DNA from 4 places in the Mesorhizobium sp. YL-MeA3-2017 genome. Region 1 is predicted to be linked to each of the others. Evidence: predicted binding sites of a transcription regulator. Region 1 holds the regulator's gene; each other region holds the start of a gene.

What was found. The regulator LexA, encoded in region 1, represses DNA repair genes until DNA is damaged. The targets are predictions, from matches to a motif close to TGTTCNNNNTGTGTTCNG.
Region 2: a site for LexA is predicted at 2,636-2,653, ahead of QFZ88_RS13605 (ImuA family protein). Genes of this name have one in related genera too.
Region 3: a site for LexA is predicted at 1,950-1,967, ahead of QFZ88_RS14910 (YifB family Mg chelatase-like AAA ATPase). Genes of this name have one in related genera too.
Region 4: a site for LexA is predicted at 2,929-2,946, ahead of QFZ88_RS28635 (ATP-dependent helicase). Genes of this name have one in related genera too.

Annotation. Positions count from the first base shown of each region.
Region 1 covers NZ_JAUSVH010000001.1:215,177-220,803, forward strand. Annotated here, with positions in the region: gene glp (gephyrin-like molybdotransferase Glp) at 1-439, shown strand, start outside; gene QFZ88_RS00900 (antibiotic biosynthesis monooxygenase) at 602-958, opposite strand; gene QFZ88_RS00905 (LysR family transcriptional regulator) at 1,084-1,971, shown strand; gene lexA (transcriptional repressor LexA) at 2,306-3,028, shown strand; gene QFZ88_RS00915 (ComEC/Rec2 family competence protein) at 3,156-5,627, opposite strand, start outside.
Region 2 covers NZ_JAUSVH010000001.1:2,826,277-2,831,903, reverse strand. Annotated here, with positions in the region: gene QFZ88_RS13615 (error-prone DNA polymerase) at 1-179, opposite strand, end outside; gene QFZ88_RS13610 (DNA polymerase Y family protein) at 176-1,645, opposite strand; gene QFZ88_RS13605 (ImuA family protein) at 1,596-2,615, opposite strand; gene QFZ88_RS13600 (metallopeptidase family protein) at 2,796-3,218, shown strand; gene QFZ88_RS13595 (DUF1737 domain-containing protein) at 3,251-3,460, opposite strand; gene QFZ88_RS13590 (HpcH/HpaI aldolase/citrate lyase family protein) at 3,494-4,375, opposite strand; gene QFZ88_RS13585 (NAD(P)/FAD-dependent oxidoreductase) at 4,473-5,627, shown strand, end outside.
Region 3 covers NZ_JAUSVH010000001.1:3,101,630-3,107,256, forward strand. Annotated here, with positions in the region: gene QFZ88_RS14905 (transglutaminase-like cysteine peptidase) at 1-144, shown strand, start outside; gene QFZ88_RS14910 (YifB family Mg chelatase-like AAA ATPase) at 332-1,864, opposite strand; gene QFZ88_RS14915 (GFA family protein) at 2,037-2,447, opposite strand; gene gshB (glutathione synthase) at 2,444-3,382, opposite strand; gene QFZ88_RS14925 (glycosyltransferase family 2 protein) at 3,484-4,806, shown strand; gene QFZ88_RS14930 (GtrA family protein) at 4,810-5,214, shown strand; gene QFZ88_RS14935 (class I SAM-dependent methyltransferase) at 5,166-5,627, opposite strand, start outside.
Region 4 covers NZ_JAUSVH010000003.1:233,126-238,752, forward strand. Annotated here, with positions in the region: gene QFZ88_RS28625 (hypothetical protein) at 1-193, shown strand, start outside; gene QFZ88_RS28630 (DUF2934 domain-containing protein) at 317-694, shown strand; gene QFZ88_RS28635 (ATP-dependent helicase) at 835-2,913, opposite strand; gene msrA (peptide-methionine (S)-S-oxide reductase MsrA) at 3,141-3,659, shown strand; gene QFZ88_RS28645 (TspO/MBR family protein) at 3,867-4,553, shown strand; gene QFZ88_RS28650 (cryptochrome/photolyase family protein) at 4,570-5,627, shown strand, end outside.

The DNA of each region.
Region 1 (5,627 bases):
CGATTTGGTCCACGACGTGCTGACCGGCGAAGGCATGACGCTCGACTTCTGGAAGCTCGCCATGCGCCCCGGCAAGCCCCTGCTGTTCGGCCGCATGGGCGCCATTCGCTGCATCGGCCTGCCCGGCAATCCGGTCGCCAGCCTGGTCTGCTCGCAACTGTTCCTGAAACCGCTGCTCGCCCGCCTCGGCGGGCGCCTCTTCAGGCAAGACATGCGCGAGGTGAAACTGGCAAGTAATATGCCGGCTAATGATCGGCGCCAGGATTATGTTCGCGCGGTCGTGGAGGAGCGCGCTGGCGCCCTCATCGCCACCCCGTTGGGCATCCAGGACTCCTCGATGCTGCGCACGCTGGCCGATGCCAACGGGCTGATCGTGCGCCCGCCCTTCGCCGCCGCCGCTATCGCCGGCGAGCCCTGCCAGGTGCTGATGCTGCGCTGACGAGCGGAGCAAAAAACTGGCGGCAGCGAAGAACTGTTTTCAAGCCGCCGCACGTCCGCCTCGGACGTACAAAAAGCTCTTTAATCCCTTGAATTTACGCGTTGTTTTTACCGAACACCGATCCCGATTCTCGAACCGTCGCGCGCGGCATCGTTAGGTGAATCAGGTCGCCGCCACGCGCTTCGGCAGCACGAGATCGCCGACGGTGTAGGTGTGAAATTCGCTTTTGGACACCGCGTCCAGCTTGCGGAACTTCTCCACGAAGACTGGATCGGAGAAGAACGTGTCGACATCGCCGGCGCCCTGGATCGCTTCGACATTCACGACCGTTTGTCCGTCCGTGCTCTTGGCCAGCGTGCTCCAGAGGAAACCTTCCTTGCGTTCGGCGACATAGTGCACGACGTCCTGGATGATGGCGAAAGCCTCCTCCTGCTTTCCGGGGTGGGCGTGGATGACGTTGACGATGAAGGTCGTTGGCTGGGGAGTGGCCGCGAAGGCGGCGTTCGATTGGGTGGTCATGCGTATCTCCATTTGAGGATCGCGGCGGACTGTGCGCGACGGCATCTGGATATCGGGACGGAAATATCGGATAAATGGTCCGGTATTCTCATCACATCGGATATTTTTTCCGGAATTGACTCTCCATGGATACGCTTGGAACGCTTGGCATTTTCATTCAGGTGGCCGAGGCGGGAAGTTTCGCGAGCGCTGCGCAACGGCTCGGCCTGTCGGGTTCCGCTGTCGGCAAGGCCATCCTGCGGCTCGAGGACGAGATGGGCGCGCGCCTTTTTCACCGCTCGACGCGCAGTATGGCGCTGACCGAGGAAGGCAGTTTTTTCCTCGACAGCTGCCGGCGCATCCAGGCGGAATTCGAACAAGCTCAGGCCCAGCTGTCGCGGTCGCAGGCGACCCCGCGCGGGCAGCTTCGCGTGAGCCTTCCCCTGGCCGGCATGCTTTTGATGCCGACGCTGTCGGCTTTCATGGCAACATATCCGCAGATCAACCTCGATCTCGATTTCACCGACCGGCTTGTCGATGTCATCGAGGAGGGTTTCGACGCCGTCGTTCGAACGGGCGACGTCAAGGACACGCGCCTGATGAGCCGCAAGCTCGGGACATTCAGGCACATGATTGTCGCGGCACCCGAATATCTCGCCGAAAACGGCAGGCCGAGTGTGCCGGAGGACCTCCTCCTGCATCGGTGCCTGCATCATCGCTTCGCGAATTCGGGACGGCTCGAACCGTGGCCGCTGGCGCGCGATGGACGCGAGCTGAAGCTCGACCTTCCCGTCACCACGGTCGCCAGCACGTTGGAACCATTGATCTATCTCGCCGAACGATCTTTCGGCATCACATGCCTTCCGCCGTTTGCCGTATCCTCAGGCCTGGCCGAGAGAAAGCTGGTGCCGCTACTGGAAGACTACCTTAGCGAGGCCGGGACGTTTCGGATCCTTTGGCCGACCAACCGATACCTCTCGCCCAAGGTTCGGGTTTTTGTCGACTACATGGCTGCGAATCTTTTTGCCGAGTAATCACCAGGCTGGAAGGCGCGGGACGCGTAGCAGCAACGTCTTTGTCGGCCGGCTTGGCACAATCCGGCCGGGCCGTGCCTTTGTTGCAGGCCCGGGCTCTTCACACCGCGCGCCTGTTCTGCTCAACCATGCAGTGGCGCCTCGATTCTGCCATTTGCAAAGCCACTCGCCCCGGCGCGACGAAAAAGTCGAGATCGAGTTCCGGCGGCATCAGGCTGAACAAAGCGTCAACAGATTCATTAAACTTTAAATGGTTGCGGAACACAAATGGAACAGATAGTGTTTGTTCCGGGTTTGTTTTACTGATTCCGGTTCCAGTCCCCTGGGGGTGACAATGCTGACACGCAAGCAACACGAGCTTCTGCTCTTCATCCACGAACGACTGAAAGAAAGCGGCATCCCACCCTCTTTCGACGAGATGAAGGAGGCGCTCGATCTTGCATCGAAGTCCGGCATCCACCGCCTGATCACCGCTCTGGAAGAGCGCGGCTTCATCCGCCGGCTGCCGAACCGGGCCCGGGCGCTCGAAGTTTTGCGTCTGCCCGATTCCATCGCGCCCGGCCTCAACGCGGCCAGGAGGTTTTCGCCGGCCGTCATCCAAGGCAGCCTCGGCCGCCCGGCGGCCAAGGAGCCGCAGCGCCCGCAGTCGGCCAGCAATGACGACGATGCCGGCTCCGCCGTTTCCATTCCCGTCATGGGCCGCATCGCCGCCGGTGTGCCGATCGACGCCATCCAGCACCGCACGCATTCCATCTCGGTGCCGCCTGACATGATTTCGGGCGGTGACCACTATGCCCTTGAGGTCAAAGGCGATTCGATGATCGAGGCCGGCATTTTCGACGGCGACACGGTCATCATCCGCAATGCCAACACCGCCAATCCCGGCGAGATCGTCGTGGCACTGGTCGACGAGGAGGAAGCGACGCTGAAGCGCTTCCGCCGCAAGGGCGCGTCGATTGCGCTGGAGGCCGCCAATCCGGCCTATGAAACCCGCATTTTCGGGCCGGACCGGGTCAAGGTGCAAGGCAAGCTGGTCGGCCTGATCCGCCGCTATTAATGAGGCCGGAACAGGTCGGCTCGACGCGCTCGGAGCCGGCTCCAAGCGCTCGTAGCAGGTCTCTTTCCTCCGCTGAAATGTCGCGGAGCCGGTTTAGTGGACGCGGTCTTGCCGAATTGATAGCCGGCTAATTTTCTGGCGTTTGAGGCGCGTGATCTCGTTGTTCTGTCGTGACATCAGGACCGTTCGGCGTGGCATCGCGTTTGTTCGCACGCGCATCGCGCCTGTTTGTGTCGGCATCGAATCTGTTTGCCGAGGCATCGAATTTGCCTGCCTTGGCATTGGACTTCACGCGCTCCTGCTGCCGGGGCGGCAGGCCCCTCGCCTCGCGTGAAAACCGGCGCTGCGCGTGCCAGGGCCGGGAGCTGTCTTCGAGGGCGAAGCGCGCCGTTGCGGCAGCAGCGGCATTTTGCGGGTCGAAATAGACCGCCGCGCTGCCGGCGCGGGCCAGATCCTGTCGGGTGATGACGACGACGGCGGCGTCCTCGCAAAGATCGCGCGCCGTGGCGTCGTCGATGACGATCACGGCGGCGACCGCACAGGCGGGCTTCGCGGCGCGCGCATTGGGCGCCGTCGCCACGACCGGGCCATCGGGATGGCGGGCAAAGCAGAGATCCTGCGCACACAGAAACGGCGTGCCGGGCGGCAGGTCCTGCGCGTCCGCCAAGGCGACGCCGGCCGATGCCGCCGTCTCGGGAAGGACGACAGTCTCGGCATCGAGCGCGCGGCGCCAATTGTCGAGCGTGAACGCATTGGGGCGCGGCCGGCTGACCGCCAGTTCGCCGCCGCCGATGGGCATGGCGACGAGGCGCGCATCCTCGGCCACCAGCACGTCGGGCGTCTCGACATCGTCCATCGCCACGATGCCGGCGAAGGCCAGCGGCACGGCGAGCAGCCGCAGCCATGTCGTGGCCATGGCGCCGATCGCCAGTGCGGCCGTGACCAGCAAAACCGATTGCGTCGAGACGAGCCCGACGGCATCGACCGGCGAGCGTGCTGAGATCCATTCGGCGATCGCCATCATCGCCGACAACCCCTTGCCCATGGCGTAGAGGAACGGTCCGTCGGCCCCGAACGGCATGGCGAGCGCGCTGAAAACGGCGGCCGGCATGACGACAAGCGAGACGATCGGCATCACGGCAAGGTTGGCGAGCAGGCTGAGCGGCGAAATGCGCTGGAAGTGCCAGGCCGCGAACAAGGCCGTCGCAAGACCGGCGACGATGGACGTCACGGCGAGACCGATCAGCCCCACCAGCGACTTGTGTACGAGAAATCCCGCCAGCGACCGCGCCGGCGGCGGGCCGGTCGGCGCGATGCCCCGGCGTTCGGACCAGGCAGCATAGGCACCGATCAGCGCGGCGGTGGCGGCAAACGACATCTGGAAGGAGGGCCCGACCACCTCGTGCGGCGCGATCAGGATGACGACGACCGCCGATATCGCCAGATTGCGCATCGACAGCGCGGCACGATCCAAGAGAACGGCGACCAGCATCACCGCCAGCATGATGAAGCTGCGTTCGGCGGCCACCACCATGCCGGAGATGGCGAGATAGGCAGCGATCGAGACCAGCGCGGCAAGGGCCGCATATTTCTTCACCGGATGCCGCGCCGAAAAATCCGGAAACAGCGCGAAGGTCCCGCGCAGCAGCGCCATGACGGTTCCGGCCACCAGCGCCATGTGCAGGCCGGAAATGGAAATGATGTGATAGATACCGGTGCGCCGCATCGCCTCGTTGACGGGTTCTGGAATGCCGGCGCGCACGCCGACGATCAGCGCGGCGGCGATTTCGCCTTCCGCGCCGCCGATGGTGGCGCGAATGCGGGCAGCGATTGTCTCCCGCGCGGTTTCGACCGCCACCGACAGGCGCGCCATGACGGGCATCGCATCGTTCGCGGGCGTCACCAGTTTCGGCTTGCCCATGAAGAAGCCGGTGGCGCCGATGCCGTCGAAGAAGCTTTCGAAGGAAAAATCGTAGCCGTTTGGCCGCACTGGGCCGGCTGGCGGCATCAGCCGCGCATAACCGTTGACCTCCGAGCCGGCCTTGACGCCATCGGGCACCGCCAGCGCCGACAGGCGCACCCGCTCAGGCTGGTAGCGCAGCTTTGGCCGCTGGGTGCTAAGAACGTCCAGCGTCAGCCTTGTGCGGCCGCTCGCCATCGGCTCGACCGCCACGACGCGCCCGGTTATGCCGGTCGAGACCTCGGCGCCCAGCGTGTCGCCCGGCATACGCCAGGTCTCGACCTTGCCGGCCAGGATACCGAGCACGAAGAACAGCACGGCCATTGCCGCGAGATGAGCCTTCGCCCCGGCAAGCAAGGCAATGGCCGCCAGCGCAAGGCAGGAAGCAACCGGCTGAAGGAAGGCCGGTTCTTCGGTCAGCGAAAAATAGACGGCGGCACCTGCCGCCAGGAACACCGGCGCGAACAGAAATGCAGCACCCCGGTCGAGCTCCAGGCTGACAACCGAACCGAGTGCGCCGCGCCAGTCCTGGCGCAACAACAGCCGCATGCGCCGTGTCCAGACGGCGATGCGATCAGGCAAGACCGGAGGTGGCTGAAGTCTGGCGATCTCCGGCGGCAATACGGGGATGACGCGGCT
Region 2 (5,627 bases), 2.6 Mb from region 1:
ACCACACCGGCAACGGTATTACGATCTGCAAGTCCCATGGCGGTGTAGCCCAGCGCGCATGACATCACGACCAACTCCTCCGGGCGCGAGGCGCCGCGCAGGAAGGAAAAATTCGACTGCACGCCGAACTCGGCATAGGCCGGCAGGGCAGATGGCGCGCGCAGGTTGGCCGTCTTCATGCGAACACCCCATGCATGAACCAGCGCGGCGGCGGTTCGGAATCGCTGTAAAAGCCCTGGCGATAGAGCCAGTAGCGGCGGCCGTCCGTATCCTCGACGCGATAATAGTCGCGTGTCGGCTCCTGCTTGCGCCACCACTCCGCCGCGATGCGTTCAGGGCCCTCGACGCTGGCGACACGGTGCAGCGCGCGCCGCCAGCGGAACTGCGGCGGCGGGCCATCCGGGATTTCCGTGGCCGGAACCTCGATCGGTTCCGGCACCCGGAACAGCCGGATCGGGCGTTCCGGCTGGAAAGGCGTTGTGGTGGGCAGGTTCCTGGGGGCGGCGGGTTTCTTCGGCGGCGATACACGCTGCGGCGGGTTCTCCCAGTAGGGGATGGTCGTGACGGCCCGTTCCGGCAGATGGCTTTCGATGGCGACCGGTTTCATCACGGCACCATCGCCCAGGCGGGCACGGATACGGTCAACGAAGAGAGCGAGACCTTCCTCGTCTTCCTCGACATCGCCGGCGAGGTCGGCTTGTCGTATATCGAAAGGCGCGGTGGTCAGGACGGCGAGGCGAACGAGATCGAAACCGTAGCCGGCATCGAAATCCTCAGCGATCGCGGCCAGCCTTTCATGGAACAGTTTCTGGACGAGCCGCGGCTCACGCATCGGCCGCGACGTGCCGACGACAAGCCGGCTGACCACGCCATCGACCCTGAAAAGCAGGAGTGCGAGCGCCCTGGCGCCTTCGCCTCGCCGTTCGAGATCGGTTTTCAGCGCCGTCGCGAGCAAGAACACCAGACGCTCGATGTCGTCGGTCAGGGTGATCGGCTCGGCAAGATGCCGCTCGACCGAAAGAGGCGCGACGGGCAGGCGCGGCGACACCGCCTCATCCTGCCGGCCGAGCGCCTGGTCGAGCCGCAGGAGCAGGGTCGCGCCGAAACGGCGCACCAGCGGCGCGCGTGGCGCCGCCATGACGGCGCCTGCCGTGCGAAGACCGACGCTTTCCAGGCTGCCGCGCACCTGCGGATCGAGGCGCAGCGCGGTCAGCGGTAGGGGTGCCAGGAGCCTCTCCTCATCACCACGTTCGACGATGCATTGCCTGGAAAATCGCGCGGCAGCCCAGGCAGCCCCGGCTGTCGAGGCGATGCCGGCGCGCACGTCGAAACCCTGATGGAAAAACCGGGCCAGGATCTCATCCAGCATGGCGCGTTCGCCGCCGAAAAGATGCGCGCAGCCGGTGATGTCGAGGAACAGGCCGTCGGTACCGTCCAGGGCGACCAGCGGTGTGTAGCGGTCGCACCAGTCGGCCAGGCTTTCGAGCAGGCGCAAATCCGCCTGTGGATCGGCTTCGATGATGTCGATCGCCGGATGCATGGCGCGGGCGTCGGCGATGCCCATGCCGGGTTTCAGGCGCAATGCCTCGGCTCGTTCATCGAGCGCGGCGATGCGTTGCGCGTTGCGGTCGCGATGGCTGATCACCAGTGGGTGATGACTGGAAGGGCGGGAACGCCACGACCGCCCCAGGCGCTGCCGCAGTATCCGCTCCGCCGGAAGATGCGGAAACCAGAGCGACAGGATCCTTTGCTCCTTCTTGCGCGTCCCTTCGCCATTTGCCGGTTCCGCCCACGCGCTTTCTGTCCAGGAATGTGCGTTCATCGGGGTTCCACTCCAGTGTGAATTGTCCAGGCTGTGCCGCGCGGCTCTTGTCGATGGTGACGGTGAAGGCCGGGCGGCCGATCGAGCCGTCCAGCGGTCCGGCGACGGTGAGGCGAGGTGCGGCGGGTGCGGGGGCGACGACAAGACGGACAGGGGCGGCCGTCGGTTCGGCGAAGGCTGCCTGGCGCAGCAGGAATACGGGCCGGCCAGCCATCTGCGCGCGCCGATGCAGCCGCCGCGTCGCCGTGAGGTCGAGCCGTTCGGAATTGCCGCGCAGCTCCAGAACGACGGCCGAGAGCGCCGTCAGCCCGGCCGCTTCCTCGGCGATCCACAAGGCGTCGACGAGCTTTGGCGCCTCGGCATAAAGCAACATCTCGGGCGCGATGCCGAAACCGGCCTGAAGACCCCGCGCGTAAGGAAAGCCGGCCTCGCGGAAGATCTCGGCGGTGCCGACCCAGAGGATGGGGGCAGGCGAGCCCGCCGCTTTCAAGGCCAGGCCGGCAAGGGAGAGCGCGAAACCGGCGACGGTGCCGGCGTCGCGCGTCTCGGCGCCATGGAATTCGGTGAGGGCGGCTTTCGGCAGGCCGCCGCCCAGGGCGGCGTCGAGGCGGCCGGCACCCGTCGCGAGCAGCCCATGGCTTTCGGCCACGCCGCCACGGCGAACCAGCATGCGATCCGCGTCGAAGGCATCGCCGGCAGGCGCGTCGAGGCGCTCGGCCAGTGTTCCTTCGATTTTCGCGATCTGGCGGCGCAGGGCAAAAACAGTGTCCCGCACCACAGCGCTTGTCGCCATGGTGTTCCGTTCCGTCGATATGTTCCTGTTATGTTCTTATAGATTCCAGAGGGCGGAACGAGAGTCAAGCGGAGTCGTGAAGAATTTATTCCTCTTCCAGGCGGGCACTCGTCTCCGGAGCGTCCGGCATTTGCCGATTGTGCCGCAACGGCCTATATGCCGAATGTCAAAGGACAAAGAATGGCCCGCATCTACAAGACCCGCACCTGGCATGGGGAGCTTTCACCCTCCCTGGAGGAAATGGAGCTCCTGGCGCTGGAAGCCTATGCGCATCTGCCGGAAGAATTCCGCAAGCTGACCGGCGAGATCGTCATCCAGATGGCCGAGTTCCCGACCGACGAGATCATGGACGACCTGTCGCTGGAGACGCCGTTCGACCTGCTTGGCCTGTTCGAGGGGCGCGGCATCGCCGAACGCTGGAACCCGGCGACCGGCGAAGGGCCGAACCGCATCACGCTCTATCGCCGCGCCGTCCTCGACTACTGGGCCGAGAACGAGGAGACACTGGGCGACATCGTCACCCATGTGCTGATCCACGAGATCGGCCATCATTTTGGCCTCTCCGACGACGACATGGAGCGGATCGAGGCGGCCGTCGAATAGACTTTTCGATGCGTGGCCTCAGCGGCCGCCCGTCACCAGTCGCTCAGCTTGGTCTCGCCGGGAACATAGTCCTGGCCGTCTATGTCCTTCACCACGGCCTGGCCGCAGCGCATCGCCTTTTCTTTTTTGTCGTAGGCATAGGTCGGCGAGCCATAGAGGTGCCAGCCCTTGTTCAGCGCCGCTGTCACCTTATGGCAGAAGGTGGCGTCGTCGACGGCGGTGAGAAAACGGTAAAGTCGCATGAGCGGGTCCTGTCCTGTATAGGGTAGCGGCGATCATGCGCCGATGCTTGTGGCTTTCGCCAGCAATTTTTCGGCCTGGGCGAGGTGCAGCCGCTCGACCATCCGGCCTTCCAGCGCGATCACGCTTTTTCCGGCGTTCTCCGGCCTGCCGAAGGCCTCGACAACGGCGCGGGCCTCGGCCAGCGCCCGCGGCGACGGCGAGAAGGCGGCATTGGCGGCCTCGATCTGCGTAGGATGGATCAGCGTCTTGCCGTCGAAGCCCATGGCCGCAGCGTCGGCGCATTCGCGCAGGAAGCCGGCCGAATCGTGGAAATCATTGTAGACGCCGTCGAGCAGCGCGATGCCGCCGGCGCGCGCGGCCAGCACCATCTGCATCAGCCATGGCATCAGATAGCGTCGGTCCGGCGTCGCCTGGATGCCGGTCTCCTTGATCAGGTCGTTGGTGCCGGCGACCAGGCAGGCGAGCCGCGAGGCGGGATCGCGGCCAAGCTCGGCGATGGCGGCGATGTTGATCAGCGCCTTGGGCGTCTCGATCATCGCCCACAACTTGACCTCGTCGGGCATGTCGGCCTCGTCGAGGGCATCGCCGGCTTCCAGGATGTCGCGCGGCGTATCGATCTTGGGCAGGAGAATGCCGTCGGGCCGGCAAGCAAGGGCCGCGGCCAGATCATCCGGGCCGCTTTCGCCGCCAAGGCGGTTGATGCGCACCACCATTTCGCAGCGTCGCTTTGGGCGGTCGGCGAAGATCGCGCCCAGCCTGTCACGCGCCGAAGCCTTCTCGCCGGAAGCGACGGCGTCCTCCAGATCGATGATGACCGCATCGCAGGTAAGGGCCGGGATCTTGGCCAGTGCCCGCTCGTTCGCGGCGGGAATGTAGAGCACGGAGCGGCGCGGACGATAGGAAATCTCAACCATCTGGTCTTCTTGCCCGGCAAAGCTGGCCCTTGCAAGCTCTTGCGGGAGGGTGGCTGAACCTGCTTTCCTTCAGCGCGGCAATTCGGGACTTCAGTTCATGGCGCAATACGACATCGTGATCATCGGCGGGGCCATCGTCGGCGCCTCGGTTGCCTATTACCTCCGCGAGGAAGGGTTCACCGGCTCCATCGCGCTGATCGAGCGCGATCCGCAATTTGCCCATGCGGCGACGACGCTGTCCTGCGCCTCCATCCGCCAGCAGTTCTCGATCCCTGAAAACATCCGCCTGTCGCAGTTCACGCTGAAGCTGTTCCGGCGGCTCAAGGAAGAATTCGGCACCGATGCCGATATCGGCTTCCGCGAAGGCGGCTATCTGATCCTGGCCGGCGAGAACGGCCTGCCGATCCTGAAGGCCAACCACGACGTGCAGGTGGCGGAAGGCGCCGACATCGTCCTGGAGGACGTCGAGGCGCTGACGCGTCGTTTCGCCTGGTTGTCGGCGGAGGGCATCACCGCCGGCGCCTATGGCCGCTCCGGCGAGGGCTGGTTCGACGCGCACGCCTATCTGCAGCTGTTCCGCAAGGCGTTGCGGACCAAGTCGGTCGACCTGATCACGGCCTCGGTCACCGCCATTGCTCGCGACAACGGCCGCGTCCAGTCGGTGACGCTCGACAATGGCGAGACGCTGCAGGCCGGTATCGTCGTCAACGCCGCAGGTCCGAATGCCGGCAAGGTCTCGGCCATGGCCGGGCTCGAACTGCCGGTGGAGCCGCGCAAGCGTTCGGTCTTCGTGTTCGAGGCCCGCGAGCGCTACGAGGATCTGCCGCTGCTGGTCGACCCGAGCGGCATCTATGTACGGCCGGAAGGTTCGGTCTACATCACCGGCGGCGCCGAGCCGGAGGAGGGCGAAACCGCCGCCGACCCGACCGATTTCGAGCCGGACTGGTCGCTGTTCGAGGAGACGATCTGGCCGGTGCTCGCTACCCGCATCCCGGCTTTCGAGGCGATCAAGATGACACGCGCCTGGGCTGGCCATTACGACTACAACACGCTCGACCAGAACGCGGTGATCGGCCCGCACCCTGAAGTGTCGAACTTCATCTTCGCCAACGGTTTTTCCGGCCATGGCCTGCAGCAGGCGCCGGCGGTGGGCAAGGCGCTGGCCGAACTCATCATGCATGGCGGCTACCGCAGCATCGACTGTTCGGCCTTCGGCTATGCGCGCGTGGCGCAAGGGCGGCCGTTCCGCGAG
Region 3 (5,627 bases), 2.9 Mb from region 1:
TTCGTGCTCGACAACCTGACCGACAAGGTCAAGTCATGGGACCAGACCGGCTATCGCTATCTGAAACGCCAGGCCATCGACAACACCGGCCGCTGGGTTTCCATCCGCGATGGCCAACAGGTTCTGGTCGGCGCGGTCCAGTAAATTTCGAGTTTCCCAGAATGAAGGCGATCGCGGCAGCGACCTTGGGTGCTGCTGCGCGCTGGCCTTCGCGCAGGCTGCACAGCGGCTCTGGCGCGCGATGGGTGGCTCTCATGGGCCTATTCGATTTGCTGCCGGCCGATTCGTCTGAAATCGCCCAAACATCGTCCTGGCTGGCCCGGTTTCCAGCCTACGCCGCCTGCGACAGCCGCTCCGACGCCATGCGATAGGAGATCGCCTCGGCCAGATGAATGCGGCTGACCGTCTCGCAGTCGTCGAGATCGGCCAGCGTGCGGGCAACCTTCAGCACACGATGATAGGCGCGCGCCGAAAAGCCGAGCTTCTCGCTGGCCTCGCCAAGCAGCGCCATGCCATTGGCATCGGGCCTAGCGATGTCCTCGATGACGCCGGGCGCGCAATGGGCATTGAGTGTCTCGCCGGCGAGACCGCGCGCCTCGAAGCGCAGCCGCTGGATCTGGCGGGCACGGCTGACCCGCCCGGCGACGATCGCGCTCGGTTCCGTCCGCGCCGGTTTGATCAGGTCGCTGGCCGAAACCGCCGGCACGTCGACCTTGAGATCGATACGGTCGAGCAGCGGCCCGGAGATGCGGGCCTGGTAGTCGATGCGGCAACGGTCGCCGCGCAGGCAACGATAGCCGGGCTCGCCGGCCATGCCGCATCGGCACGGATTCATCGCGGCAACCAACTGGATGCGCGCCGGATAGGTAACCCGATGGTTGGCGCGCGCGATCATGCAGTCTCCGCTTTCCAGCGGCTGGCGCAGCGCATCCAGCGTCTGCGGCGAGAATTCGGGAAACTCATCGAGGAACAGCACACCGTGATGGGCAAGCGAGACCTCGCCCGGACGGGCCCGCAGCCCGCCGCCGACCATGGCAGCCATGGAGGCGGAATGATGCGGCGCCCGGAACGGCCGCCTGTCGGTCAATTTGCCTTCGGCCAGCTCGCCGGCGACCGAGGCGATCATCGACACTTCCAGAAGTTCCTTCGGCGCCAGCGGCGGCAGGATGGACGGCAGGCGCTGGGCCAGCATGGATTTGCCGGATCCGGGCGGTCCAACCATCAAGAGATTGTGCCCGCCGGCGGCGGCAACCTCCAGCGCCCGCTTGGCGCTTTCCTGCCCCTTGATGTCGGCGAGATCGGGCAGGTCGCGGGCGCCGTGGTGCACGCCGGGTTCCGGCCGCGACAGAACCTGCGTGCCGCGGAAATGATTGGCCATGGCGATCAGGCTGCGCGGCGCCAAAATGTCGATATCGGGCCCGGCCCACGCCGCCTCCGGGCCGCAGGCATGGGGGCAGATCAGCCCGCGCCCTTCGGCATTGGCGCCGATCGCCGCCGGCAGCGCGCCGGCCACCGCCGCGATCGTGCCGTCCAGCGAAAGCTCGCCCAGTACGACATAGGCCGCCAGCATATCGCCGGGGATGGCGCCAAGCGCCGCCATCAGGCCAAGCGCGATCGGCAAATCGTAATGGCTGCCTTCCTTGGGCAGGTCCGCCGGTGCGAGATTGACCGTCACCTTGCGCGCCGGCATCGACAGTCCGGAGGCGTGAAGGGCCGCCTGCACCCGCTCGCGGCTTTCGGCGACCGCCTTGTCCGGCAGGCCGACGATCTGCATGCCGACCTTGCCGGGCGCGACCATCACCTGCACATCGACAGGCACGGCCTCGATGCCCTGGAATGCAACCGTACGGACCCGCGAAACCATGCTGCCCCCGAAGCAGTGGCCGCCCATGTCCGGGCGATCAAGTCTGGCTAACGGCCGAAGACAAGCATGGATTATCGATCAAAGCAAGAACAATAAGGGAACATCGTCGCGCCCAGGCTGTAGGCCGGGTTGTATGCGGTTGAATCGGGCGGAACATCGCCAACTCCACCGCTTAGAGGTGCCGGGTCTCCGCGGGCGTCGAACCCCAGTCGTCGTTGCGGCCGTCGCGATAGGTCACGGGGGCAGCCATCAGTTCGTCGATGTCGACGCCATCCAGGCAGGCGACATTGATATTGAAATAGGTGGCGCCGGTCATGTTGGGTGTGTCCACCCGCTCGAAGCCCCGCACGCCGCAATGTTTGCAGAAGAAGTGGTGCGCGACGTCGTTCTTGCCCTGGTAGTCGGTCAGCTCGCTTTCGCCGGCGACAAGGCGGAATGTTTCCGCGCGCGCCTCCACGGACCACAGCCGCATCTTGGTGCAGATCGTGCAGTTGCATTTCCCCGTACCGGCAGCGATGTCGACATCCGCCTCGAAGCGGACGGCGCCGCAATGGCAACTGCCGGTATAGGTCTTCAGGGTCACCGCTTCGCCTCCACCGCGTCCCAGAACAGGGCGGCGATGTCGGCGCCGCCAAAACGCTTCACCTCGCGGATGCCGGTCGGCGAGGTGACGTTGATCTCAGTCATGTAGTCGCCGATCACGTCGATGCCGACAAGGATAAAACCGCGTTCCCTCAGCGCCGGGCCGATGCGGGCGCAGATCTCGCGTTCGCGTGCCGTCAGTTCGGTCTTCTCGGCGCGGCCTCCGACATGCATGTTGGAGCGCGATTCCGTGTCCGACGGCACCCGGTTGATGGCGCCGACAGGCTCGCCATCGATCAGGATGATACGCTTGTCGCCCTTGCGCACGTCCTTCAGGTAGCGCTGGACGATATAGGGTTCGCGGAACAGCTGGCCGAACATTTCCAACAGCGAGCCGAGATTGCGGTCGGCCTCGTGCAGGTGGAAGATGCCGGCGCCGCCATTGCCGTAGAGCGGCTTGACGATGATGTCGCCGAACTCCTTGCGGAAGGCGGCAACCTCCTGCGGATCCTTGGTGATCAGCGTTTCCGGCATCAGGTCGGCGAATTCGGTGACGAAGATCTTCTCCGGGCTGTTGCGCACCCAGGCCGGGTCGTTGACCACCAGCGTCTTCGGATGGATGCGCTCCAGAATGTGCGTGGTGGTGATGTAGTTCATGTCGAAGGGCGGGTCCTGGCGCAGCAGGATCACGTCCATTTCCGACAGGTCGGTGCGCACTGGCGCGCCAAGGGTGAAATGGTCGCCCTTCACATCGCGCACCTGCATTTCCTCGATGCGGGCGAACACCTTGCCGTCGCGCATGGAAAGCCGGTCCGGCGTGTAGTGGAAGAGCTGGTGGCCGCGCCGCTGCGCTTCCAGCGACAGCGCGAACGACGTGTCGCCGGCGATGTTCACGGTCGAGACATGGTCCATCTGGACGGCGACTTTGAGGGGCATGGAGGGTCTCCGGTGAGCGCGATATTTCCAGGTGGCGATGATGTAGCGCCTGGCATTCGTGCTGCCAATCCACCAGTCGAATCTTCTAGCGACCGGGAGTTGTGTTTCAGCGAAATCTTAAGGCTTTGCTGCCCATAGTCCCCGCTGCTTGGGTTGATGGGAGGGATGCGTTGGGCGCGCTCGCTAAGAAGTTCGACAAGGCGGTTACAGCTCCTACCATCGAGCCGACGCCGGACGTCCTGGAACTGACTATCCTCATGCCTTGCCTCAACGAGGCCGAGACCATCGCAACTTGTATCTTGAAGGCAAAGAGCTTTCTGGGCCGCTCAGGAATATCGGGCGAAGTGTTGATCGCAGACAATGGCAGCACGGACGGTTCCCAGCATATTGCTACGACCTTTGGGGCACGTGTCGTGCCAGTCACCGAAAAAGGGTATGGCGCGGCTTTGCAAGGCGGCATCGCCGCTGCTCGAGGCCGCTTCATCATCATGGGTGATGCCGACGATTCCTACGACTTCGAGCAGCTCGACGCGTTCATCGAGCGCTTGCGCGGTGGCGCTGACCTTGTCATGGGCAACCGTTTTAAGGGTGGCATCGAGCCTGGAGCGATGCCAATGCTGCATCGATATCTGGGCAATCCCGTCCTGTCGTTCTTGGGCAGGCTGTTTTTTAGCATCAGGACGAACGATTTTCATTGCGGCCTGCGTGGTTTCAAAGCCGAGCGAATCCGCACATTGAACCTGCAGACTACAGGTATGGAATTCGCCTCCGAGATGGTGGTGCGCAGCGCGCTCGCCGGATTTGTTATCGACGAAGTGCCCACGACCTTGAAACCGGACGGTCGCAGCCGCCCCCCACACCTCAAGACGTGGCGCGACGGTTGGCGCCATCTGAAATTCCTCCTGATGTACAATCCGCGCTGGCTGTTCTTCATACCGGGTGCGGCGTTGTGCGGCATCGGCACGCTATTTGGAGCATTGCTGGTGTTCGGGCCGCTAAGGGTAATCGACAATCTCTCTCTCGACCTCAACACCTTCGTCGCGGCTTGCTTCATGGTCGTTGCCGGCATGCAGCTCATCACCTTCGGAGCGATCTCGCGCACCTACGCCGAAAACATGGGCATCCTGCCATCCAATCGCCGCTCCGGCTGGCTTAGCCACACCATTACCGTCGACCGGCTCGCGGCCAATGCAGGCATTTGCTTTGCGGCAGGCCTGGGCTTCTTAGGCTACGCGGTATTTCGCTGGGCAAGCCTCGATTTCGGGCCACTGAACGATTCCGAACTTCCCCGCATCGTCGTCCTCGGCCTTACCCTCATCGTTATTTCGTTTCAGGCGTTTTTCTCGGCATTTCTGCTCGGCGTGCTGGAGATTCCGCTGAAACAGCGAAAGGCTGACGGCGACATCTCCGTCGGCAGCCCGTAGACGATGGTCATAACGGCGCAGAACTTCCTTCGCAGTCGCCTGACGCGCTTCGTCATCGTCGGCGCAGGTGCCAATCTCCTGCTATTCGCGCTGACCTATATTCTGCTGCGGTGCGGCGTGCCTGCGCTTCTCGCAGGCGCAGCGGGATATGCGGCAGCCTTCGGAGCAGCCTATCTCGCGCAGCGGGACTGGACCTTCGGAGGCATGCATCGCGACAATTCGCCGTTGCCGCGCTATGCTATGGCACAACTCGCTTGCGCTGCTACATCGAGCCTGGTCGGGCATATCTGCACCAGCCGCCTGGCCATGGCGCCATCGGCAGCGTCGCTGACCGTTACGATCACCGCAGCCTTCATGAGTTACGTCGTGACCTCGCGATGGGTCTTCGTGTCTGAAGACAGACACTGAGCGCCTCGCTTTCGCAGCCCAGCAATAAAGTGCAGATTCCGGTCGCAGACGAGGCTGGCCGGCAAGGGATAGAGCGAGAGGTTCTCGCGCCAGTTTCGAACTTCGATGCCCGCACCGCGGAATGCCACGCCCCATTCGGCCCGGCTCAGATAATTGTAAGGCAGGCGAACATCGTGCCCCTTATTGCCGACCCAATCCATGACGCGCAGGGTCGTGTATGCGGCGAAGCCTTCGCGCAGGTGATCCTTGATCACCACTCCCTCGCGCGCCACCCGGACAGCTTCGGCGAGGAGCCGGGCTGGATGGTCGGTATGATGCAGCACGTCGACAATGGTGACCCAGTCGAAGGAACCGTCGCCCGCCGGGATCGTCTCGCCGTCAAAGCGTTCGACCGGGATATGCGTGTGTGGCCG
Region 4 (5,627 bases), on a different contig from region 1:
GCTGGATTGCAAGCGCTGCGGCACGATCCGGATGGACATTCCGGAGGAACCTGACGAGGACACGCCAATCCGGTGCAGCGGCTTCGGCGCACTTCTCGGGACCTGGGGGGAACTGCGGAGGGATTTCACCCGCCAGATCGCCAGCGCCGACGTGATTGAATTGAACCACGGCACGATCACAAAGAACGAATAGCCCTATCCTTCGGGAGTCGACCTGTTCTCTTGCGGACCCGAAAATCTTCCGTTCCCGCGCAGAAATGCCTGGATCGATCTGACGGTTCCCGCGTTGCCTATCGTCTTGCACAGGGAGGCCGCCATGGGCGCCGATCGACACGAGAAAATTCAGCAGCGTGCATACCAGATCTGGGAACGCGAGGGCCGACCTGACGGTCAGCATGAACGGCATTGGCGCCAGGCCATCGATGAACTCGACCGTGATGAGCTTGAGTACCACGGGCAGGCCGTGCCGGAAACCGTGTATGGCACCGACGTCAGCGGTGAGACGGTTTCGCCTGGCCAGGCGAGAAAACGCGACACGGGCCGCGTGGCGAAGGACGATGTGCTGGCCCAAGAGGCGCTTGCGATCAAGACCGGGATATCAGGCGACGAGGCGCAAAGGCTGATAGACGAAGCGGACGGGGATCTCGATGCCGCCGAACAAGCCGCCCGGGCCGAGGCAGGCAAGACTGACTAGCTGAGCGGGCGTTTGGATAGACGAGCTTGGGCACGTACAGACGTTATCGTCGATAGATTGCGGTGTCCTGAATAACCGAAATCCCGGTTATTCAGGCTCCTGTCCGGCAAGCATGCGCTGTGCTGAAAACGCCGGGCCGCTCAACTCCAGGCCCCGCGCATTCTGGCACGCAGATCGACGCTGGCTCGCGATCTCGCACCCATGCCCGATTTGGTTTCCGCCACGGGCCAAGTCGTCTGTTCGAAATGCTGGAGCGCGTGATCCGGAATGAACCGTGAGCGCAGCCCGTAGACATGTCGATCACCGCGTCCGACCTGGTTCTCGACATAGAAGCGTTGCGGCATCATGAGATGCAATGAATCCTTGGCTCGCGTCATCGCAACGTAGAGAAGCCTGCGTTCCTCTTCGATCTCCTTGCGCTCGCCGGCGCCCAGGCAGGCGGGGATGCAACCGTCCACGACGTTAAGGACGTAGACGTTCTTCCATTCCTGTCCCTTGGCGGAATGGATGGTCGACAGGAAGAGATAGTCATCGTCGCGGTGCGGCGGACCGGCATGGTCGCTGCTGGCCGCAGGCGGATCGAGGGTTAGGTCGGTCAGGAAACGTTCGCGTGACGGATAGCCGGCGGCAATCTGCTCCAGTTGCATGAGATCGCCGCGCCGGGCTGCCGCGCTTTCGTGAATGCGCTCGAGATGCGGCTCGTACCATAGCCGTACGTGTTCGAGGTCTGAGGGCCAGCTTGACGATTTACGTCTAAGCTCATCGAAAAGCGTTACGAATCCCGGCCAGTCTTCGGCCACGCGTTGAGGGGCACGCAGCGCCTGAAGTCCCATGGTAGGGTCGAGTGCAGTTTCCATAGCGTCGATCACTTGTCCGGCGAAGGAGGGGCCGACGCCGGGCAGGAGCTGCAGCACGCGGAAGCCGGCGACGCGATCACGCGGATTCTCGGCGAAGCGCAAGGTTGCCAGGACGTCTTTCACGTGCGCGGAATCGAGGAATTTCAGGCCGCCGAACTTGACGAACGGGATATTGCGTCGCGTCAGTTCCACCTCGAGCGAGCCGCTGTGATGCGTCGTCCGGAAGAGCACGGCCTGCTCCTTCAGCCGCGTGCCGGCTTCCCGTTCGGCGAGGATCGCGTCGCAGACATAGGTTGCTTGGGCGGTGTCGTCGCGGACAGTGACGAGCGCGGGCTTCGCCGACGACTTGCGCTCTGTCCAAAGGTCCTTGGTGAAGCGTTCCTCAGCTTCGGCGATCACCGCATTTGCCGCAGCCAGGATGGGCTCGGTCGAGCGGTAGTTGCGATCGAGCGTCACGACTTCCGCTTCAGGCGTGAAACTCTTTGGAAAGTCGAGGATGTTGCGGATGTCCGCCGCGCGGAACGCGTAAATCGATTGCGCGTCGTCTCCGACGACCGTCACGCCGCTCCCGTCGGGCTTCAGCGCCAGAAGAATTGCCGCCTGCAGGCGATTGGTGTCCTGGTACTCGTCGACCAGGATGTGATCGAAGCGGGAGCCGATCTCCTCGGCAAACGCGGCTTCCTTCGCCAGCTCGGCCCAATAGAGCAGCAGGTCGTCATAGTCGAGCACGTTCTGCGCCTGCTTGGCCTCGACATAGGCGGCGAACAGCTTCTTCAGTTCGTCGACCCAGTTGTGGCACCAGGGAAAGTCGTCGGCGAGAACCTCGTCAAGCGGCGCCTGCGCGTTGACCGAGCGGGAATAGATCGACAGGCAGGTCTGCTTGGCAGGGAAGCGGCTTTCGGTCTTCGAAAGGCCGAGCTCATGCCGAATAAGATTCATCAGGTCGGCGGAGTCCTCGCGGTCATGGATTGTGAAGGCCGGATCGAGGCCGATATCCAAAGCATAGTCGCGCAGCAGGCGCGCGCCGACGGAGTGGAAAGTCCCCGCCCATGTCAGGCCATCGGTCATGACGGAAGCCCGGTCGCCGAGCACCTGGGACGCGATGCGTTCCACCCGCTTGGTCATCTCGACCGCGGCGCGTCGGGAGAAGGTCATCAGGAGGATGCGGCGGGGATCCGCACCGTTGACGATAAGATGGACAACGCGATGTGCCAGCGTGTTGGTCTTGCCCGATCCTGCTCCGGCGATGATGAGAAGCGGCCGGGCAACTTTGCCGGAGCCGTGTTCGACCGCCAGGCGCTGGCGCTCGTTGAGGCTCGACAAGTAGTCGACAGGCTTCGGCGAATCAAAGGCGATGTTCATCGCCACATGCAGCATTGTTTCCGTTTCGTTCGCAAGAGATCCGATCGTCGTTGCTATGCCTGCCGTGCCGCAGGGTCACTCGCGGTCCGCCGATAGGCTGCGAAAAAACTCGTCGCGGCGATCGCCGGACGCCTTCGGCAAAGGGTCCGTCAACCTCCGCTTTCCCACTGCGATCGTCTCGGACAGCGCCTATATGATGGAAGAACTCGAACCAGGAGATTCAAACGATGACCAAGGAACGCGCGGTGCTCGCAGGCGGCTGCTTCTGGGGCATGCAGGATTTGATCCGACGCCGTCCCGGCGTGATTTCCACCCGCGTCGGCTATAGCGGCGGGGATGTGCCGAACGCCACCTATCGCAACCATGGCACCCACGCCGAAGCGATCGAGATCGTGTTCGATCGGGACAAGGTCGGCTACCGCGATCTCCTCGAGTTCTTTTTCCAGATCCACGATCCGACGACTCGCAATCGCCAGGGCAACGACATCGGCTCCAGTTACCGCTCGGCGATCTTCTATACGACCGACGAGCAGAAGCGGGTCGCGCAAGACACGATCGCCGATGTGGACGCTTCCGGCCTCTGGCCCGGAAAGGTCGTGACCCAGGTGACGCCGGCGAGCGATTTCTGGGAAGCGGAACCGGAGCACCAAGACTATCTCCAGCGCTATCCGGACGGCTACGCCTGTCACTTCCCCCGGCCGAACTGGAAGCTTCCGAACCGAGAAAAAGCGCACCACGCCGAATAGCTTTCGTTCCCGCGTATTGCTTCGGCAATCAGTTCGTGTCGCGCCCGGTTTGTCGACAATCTTCCGCACGCTGCGAGGGGGCGGGCTGCTCTTAAGGTTGTGGGAAGTCAGTGACCGCCCAGTCCAGCATCGCCAGGGAGGCGAGCCCGCCACGCCGCGAAGCAACGACATCGTCTGACGGCGACCTCCCCATGGAATACCGCTCTCGTGCGCTTCAAAGGCCTAGAAGGTGATCCATCATCCATCGAACTACGTAAAACGAAGCATGAAGAATTTGGTAAGTTTCCATATTGCTTTGATGTCCCTCGGGTTTGGCGGCGGCCGCTATTTCGGCGGATGGACGACAAACGCGAGGGTGCCCATGTCATAGACAACGCAATCATAACCCGCTGCATCCCAATGAATACTCGCCAAAAAGCTATTTCTCCCTGGTTTCGAGCCGCAATCGTCATCGTTCCGGTCATTGCAGCCTCGCTTTTGGGACAGTGGGCCACGTATCCCAACCTCGCTTCATGGTATGCGGGCTTGGTCAAGCCGTCGTTCAATCCACCGAACTGGATTTTCGCGCCCGTATGGACAGTTTTGTACCTTCTGATGGCCTACTCGGCGTGGCGCGTTCTCAAAATTTCCGACGATGACGCTGAGCGTCGTTTCGCGCTGACGCTTTTCTTTCTTCAACTTGCACTGAACGCAATGTGGTCATGGCTGTTTTTCGGATTGCACAATCCGCTCGCCGGCCTGCTCGACATAGTGCCGCAATTCCTGCTCATCCTGGCAACGATCGATCGGTTCCGCAGGCTCGATCTCGCGGCCGCTTTCTGCCTCGTGCCGCTTGCAGCCTGGGTGGCGTTCGCGTCCTTGCTCAATTTCGAGATCTGGCGTCTGAACGGTTAAAGGGACCGCGACACGCATGGCTGATGACAACGCAAATCAGGACATCTCGCGGCCAGTAATAGTATGGTTTCGAGACGATTTGCGTTTGGGGGATAATCCCGCGCTGAATGCCGCCGCGCAATCTGGACGACCTGTTTACTGCATCTATGTTGACGATGAAGAATCCGAGGGGTTGCGCCCGCTCGGCGGGGCTTCACGCTGGTGGCTTCACGGCTCGTTGCAGGAATTGGACGATGCTTTGCGTCGACGGGGCGGCCCCCTTTTCATCCATAGAGGCCAAGCGTCGACGGTCATCCCTCGTCTTGCCGCCATGATCAATGCAGCGGCTGTTTTCTGGAACCGAAGATACGGCGCAGCAGAGCGAGCGATCGACGAGACAGTCAAGACCGCGCTGAAGGCACAAAAAGTCGAGGCGAGAAGCTTCAACGGCCACCTGCTCTACGAACCGTGGTCGGTAAAGACAAAGACAGGCGGATCGTTTCGGGTCTTTTCCGCATTCTGGCGCGCCGCTCATCAAGTAGGAGATCCGGAACTGCCGCTCCGCGCGCCATCGCGACTGGAATTCTTCGACGGGTCGCACAGCGACGAACTGTCCTGCCTTGCCCTTGCCGACCTGAGGCTCGAACCTTCGTCGCCCGACTGGGCCGGCGGATTGCGCGCCAATTGGAAACGCGGCGAGGCTGGCGCGGAGGTGCAGCTTGAAAAATTCTTGAATGAGCACCTGGGGAAATATGCTGATTTCAGGGATTGTCCCGGTCGGCCCGATACCTCGCGACTTTCACCCTATCTGCGCTTCGGGAATATCTCAGCTCGCGAAGTGTGGCATGCGTCGGCGGCCGCGACGAATGCGGCCTCTCATCGAACCGGCAATCGCAACCTGGAGAAATTCCAGTCCGAACTGGGCTGGCGGGAATTCTCCTACCACCTCCTCTATCACAACCCGGCCCTTGCTTCTCAAAACCTGCAGCCGCGTTTCGACGCGATGCCATGGAAGGAAGATCCAAAAGCATTTCGGGCTTGGCAGACCGGGACAACGGGCTACCCTATTGTCGATGCGGGAATGCGTGAACTCTG